One region of the Brevibacillus sp. FSL K6-0770 genome, then DNA from elsewhere that is predicted to be linked to it. Evidence: a T-box and tRNA genes for the amino acid it is inferred to sense, from the RefSeq annotation. Region 1 holds a T-box; the other holds one or more tRNA genes.
The links. A T-box is a leader RNA that pairs with one kind of tRNA and senses whether it is charged. The one in region 1 lies ahead of serS (serine--tRNA ligase), so its partner is inferred to be a tRNA-Ser.

Region 1 (2,473 bases):
TGAACGCCGTATAGTATTTAGGCAAGTCTGCTCCATCCATGATTTCGTCGCGGTGCATGTTCGTCACTGGCACCTCTGCGGTAGGAATCAGGAAGTAATCAGGACCTTCCAGTTTAAAAGCATCTTCTTCAAACTTAGGCAATTGTCCGGTTCCGGTCATGCTCGCACGGTTCACGATGAATGGCGGGATGACTTCTTCATATCCGTGTTCATTGGAATGGAGATCCATCATGAAGTTCATCAACGCCCGCTCCAGACGCGCTCCCAGTCCTTTGTAAAAGACAAAGCGGCTTCCGGTTACCTTCGCTGCCGTTTCAAAATCGAGAATCCCTGCCTGGCTGGCTACTTCCCAGTGTGGTTTCGCCTCAAAACCAAAGTTGCGAGGCTCGCCCCACGTCCAAGCCACCACGTTGTCATCTTCCGAAGTACCAATTGGTGTGCTTTCATGTGGCAGGTTAGGCAGGCTCAGCAAAATCAGTTCTTGCTGTTCATCCAGCCCACGCAGTTCCTCATCCAACGCTTTGATGCGCTCATTTACTTCTTTCATTTCCGCGATCAAATGGTCGGCGTTCTCTTTGTTCCGTTTCATGATGGCTACTTGCTCAGATACCGTGTTGCGTTTATTTTTCAGAGCTTCCGCTTCCTGAATGACTTGACGGCGCTTTTCGTCCACTTCTGCAAACTGATCCAGAGCGGAAATATCTTCGTTGCGATGCGCCAAACGGCGTTTTACTTCTTCCAAATCCTGACGCAATACTTTTACGTCCAACATGTTCGAATCCCTCCGAATCGATAATAAAATGCAAAAAACACCCGTCCCCATAAGGGACGAGTGTTGTATACCCGCGTTGCCACCCTCGTTGATACACGCCAAGACTGCACATGTATCCACTCAATCCGTCGTAACGGGACGGTTCCGGACAAAGTTCATTCCTTTGCCACTCCGAGATGGATTCCCCCACAGACCGGATCGGTTTGCACCCACCACCGACTCTCTGCACCAGATTCTTCATGAGGTACTTGTTCTCATCATCGCATTCTCATTCATGCATACTTCTATTGTTAACTGTACTACAGGTTCTATACGTATGTAAAGGCTACTCCGCGATGATCTTCATACAAAAAAAGACCGGCATCTTGTTCATGCCGATCTTCTTTCGAGGATGTTTATTGATTGGCTTTAGCTTCTGTACTCTTTGACCATTTCGAGGAAATATTTGTGCAGCCGTGCATCTTCGGTCAATTCCGGGTGAAAAGCAGCCGCCAGGTAGTGACCGTTTCGGGCAACGACGATCTTTTCATCGTACTTGGCAAGCACCTCAGCATTTTCTCCGACTTCTACGATGTAAGGAGCGCGGATAAACACTGCCGGGTAATCTGCACCGACACCAGCTACGGGCATTGTGACCTCGAAGCTTTCTTTTTGCCGACCAAACGCGTTCCGCTCCACCTTGATATCCATCAGCCCCAGATGGCACTCATCCTGCCCCTGAATCTGCTTGGCCAAGAGAATCGCTCCCGCGCAAGTGCCGAAGATTGGCTTTCCGGCGCTTCCGAACTCACGAAGCGCATCCATGAATCCGTACTTATGCATCAGCTTGCTGATCGTCGTGCTCTCTCCGCCTGGGAGAACCAATCCGTCGAGGTCTGCGAGTTCCTCTGCTTTTTTGACAGGAACGGCTGTCGCCCCTGCTTCCTCCAGCATGCGCAAGTGTTCTGCCACAGCCCCTTGCAGCGCGAGTACACCGATTTTCATTTGACTCACCTTACCAGCCGCGCTCTTGCATGCGATCAGCTTCGCGGATTTTGGAAATCTCGATTCCCGTCATCGCACTGCCCAAGCCTTTTGATACGCGTGCGATCAGCTCGTAATCTGTGTAGTGGGTAGTTGCCTCGACAATTGCCCGCGCGAATTTTTCCGGATTTTCCGATTTGAAAATACCTGAGCCGACGAATACGCCGTCAGAGCCCAATTGCATCATCAGTGCCGCATCTGCCGGGGTAGCTACGCCACCAGCCGCGAAGTTCACGACAGGCAGTTTGCCAGTTTGATGTACTTGTTCCAGCAGTTCGTATGGAGCACCGAGATTTTTCGCTTCTGCCATCAGCTCATCGTAAGACATCGCCTGCACTTTGCGGATTTGAGCCATCATCGTGCGCATATGGCGAACTGCCTCTACGATGTTCCCGGTCCCTGGCTCACCTTTTGTGCGGATCATGGAAGCTCCTTCTCCGATGCGGCGAAGCGCTTCGCCCAGATCACGCGCACCACATACGAACGGCACAGTGAAGTCTTTTTTGTTGATGTGGTACAAATCATCGGCTGGGGTCAAAACTTCACTTTCATCCAGGTAATCTACACCCATTGATTCCAGTACGCGGGCTTCGACAAAATGTCCGATACGAGCTTTTGCCATAACAGGGATAGAAACAGCGTTCAGAACTTCCTCCACAATGCCCAGATCAGCCATAC
Region 2 (2,473 bases), 2.1 Mb from region 1:
GATGCTGTGGCAGTAGAGCGGGCGATTGCAGCGGCCGAAGAAGCTACAACCCCCATGCGCCGCATGCCAGCTTACCAGCGAGCAGCCATTCTGGAGAAAATCGCCATCCTGTTGGATGAGCGAATGGAGGAAGCTGCCCGGATCGTCGCGCTGGAAGCGGGAAAACCGATTCGGACAGCGCGCGGCGAAATCATCCGCACGGTGCAGACGTACAGGTTTGCAGCGGAAGAAGCCAAGCGGCTGCACGGGGAAACGATTCCACTGGACGCTGCTATCGGTGGCGAAGGCCGTCTCGCTTACACGGTGCGCGAGCCTCTGGGAGTCGTGGGCGCGATCACGCCGTTTCCTTTTCCGTTCAATTCGATAGCGCACAAGGTCGGGCCTGCGCTCGCTGCTGGCAATACAGTCGTATTGAAGCCAGCTTCGCAGACCCCGATCAGTGCGCTTTTTCTCGCTGAGCTGGCAGAGCAGGCTGGACTCCCGGCAGGAGCGTTAAACGTCGTCACAGGCAGCGCAGAGGTCGTGGGCCACAAGCTGGTTACCGACCCGCGAGTTCGCGCCGTGACCTTTTCCGGAAGCCCTGAAGTGGGCGTCGAGGTGCGCAATCGGGCGGGCTTGAAAAAAGTAATCTTGGAGCTGGGCGCCAATTCTGCGGTCATCGTCGACCGCGATACGCCGCTGGACGAGGTCGTTTTGCGCTGCTTGTTCGGGGCTTTTGCTTATTCTGGTCAAGTGTGTGTGTCTGTGCAACGAATTTATGTCGTGACGGACATCTATGACGAATTTGTCCGCCGCTTTGTGGAACAGACGGTGGCGTTGCGCGGGGGAGATTCGCTAGAAGAAGAAGCAGACTTTTCCGCCATGGTCCATCCGAAGCAGACAGAGCGCGTGCTTGCCTGGATCGGGGAAGCGCTCGACCAAGGGGCGAAGCTCGCCTGCGGCGGCGAACTGATGGGGCGGATGCTTTTGCCGACCGTCCTGACGCATGTGCCGCGGGAGGCAAAGATTGCCCGCGAGGAAGTATTCGGGCCTGTCGTCATGATCAATCCGGTACAGTCGGTCCAGCAGGCGATCAGGCTGGTCAATGATTCGCGGTACGGCTTGCAGGCGGGGGTTTACACGAACAATTTGTCACTGGCGTTGGAAGCGGCGGACGAGCTTAGAGTGGGCGGGGTTATCATCAATGACATCCCGACGTTCCGGGTGGATCATATGCCGTTTGGCGGCGTGAAGGAGAGCGGGCTGGGACGGGAAGGTGTCGCGTGCGCCGTCGAGGAACTGAGCGAGTTGAAGCTCGTCGTCGTCAAGCGGTAAAGCGGTAGGTTCGCTTCTGCCGACGCTTGCAAGCGGTCTTGCAGCTGTGCTATAGTTAAACCAGCTATTGATGCGGAGGGATACCGAAGTGGTCATAACGGGGCGGTCTTGAAAACCGTTAGAGTGCAAGCTCACGCGGGTTCGAATCCTGCTCCCTCCGCCACCGTGTTTTCATTACCCGAATAGGACACGAAGATCTCTTTCGTTTAAAGAGGTCTTTTTTATATCAGCAAAATGCAAGCGTGTGCTCCGACGCCGAAGCTGCCCATTCCAGCACACACCGTTTTTTTCCTCAAAATCCAGAAGAACCAATATCGAAGAGCGGCCCGTTTTAAGATATGCTGTACACAAGGACTCGAATGTTTCTTGGGGCCTGCGGCAGCTTCAATAATGCAGAGGGAGCTGCCGTCTTTTTTTGCTATTAAAAGTCAGAAAATAAACATAACACAGAAAATTGAGATATAATAAGGGGGAATACGGTGAGGGAGGGTTTGTGATGATGGAAGCCCAACGAGTAAGAAGAAATACGCTTGGCGATATTTTGCGACGAAGCAGGCTGCGCTACCCCGAGAAGATTGCCTTGCAATTTGAGGAAGAGGTACTTACATACACGAAGTTGGATCAACTTGTCAATCAGGCTGCGCACACCTTCCTCGCCAAAGGATTGCAAAAAGGGGAGCGAGTGGCGGTTCTGTCCAGAAACTCCATGGACTTTGTCATCCTCAACTTTGCGCTGGCCAAAGCGGGGCTGATTATGGTGCCGATCAACTTCATGCTGCATACAAACGATGTGGCTTTTATTTTCGGACATGCAGAGGTGAGCGCCTGCTTTGTGGCTCCGGAATTTCTCACGGTCGCCAAGGAAGCGCTCGAATCGGCAAACTTATCGCCCAAGCTTTTGTCGCTGATCTCCAGGCCAGCGGTGCAGGAAGGAGAGTGGGTGCCGTTTCGCCCGCTGATTGAGGGCGCCAGTACGGAAGAGCCGGAGCTGGAGCTGGCCGACGAGGATGTCGCCCACATTTTGTACACGAGCGGCACGGAATCGAGGCCAAAAGGAGTCATGCTGACGCACAGCAGCATTCTTTCGGAATACGTCAGCACGATTATAGAAGGAAATATGTCGCACGATGATGTAGCTGTGCACGCGCTTCCTTTGTTC

Region 2: it has a tRNA-Ser gene. The T-box ahead of serS (serine--tRNA ligase) is inferred to sense a tRNA for this amino acid. The anticodon was not compared.

The regions. Positions count from the first base shown of each region.
Region 1 covers NZ_JBBOBQ010000001.1:34,001-36,473, reverse strand. The annotation lists gene serS (serine--tRNA ligase) at 1-772, opposite strand, end outside; T-box leader at 822-1,042, opposite strand; gene pdxT (pyridoxal 5'-phosphate synthase glutaminase subunit PdxT) at 1,181-1,756, opposite strand; gene pdxS (pyridoxal 5'-phosphate synthase lyase subunit PdxS) at 1,767-2,473, opposite strand, start outside.
Region 2 covers NZ_JBBOBQ010000001.1:2,113,616-2,116,088, forward strand. The annotation lists gene NST23_RS10300 (aldehyde dehydrogenase family protein) at 1-1,314, shown strand, start outside; tRNA gene NST23_RS10305 (tRNA-Ser) at 1,389-1,477, shown strand; gene NST23_RS10310 (acyl-CoA synthetase) at 1,811-2,473, shown strand, end outside.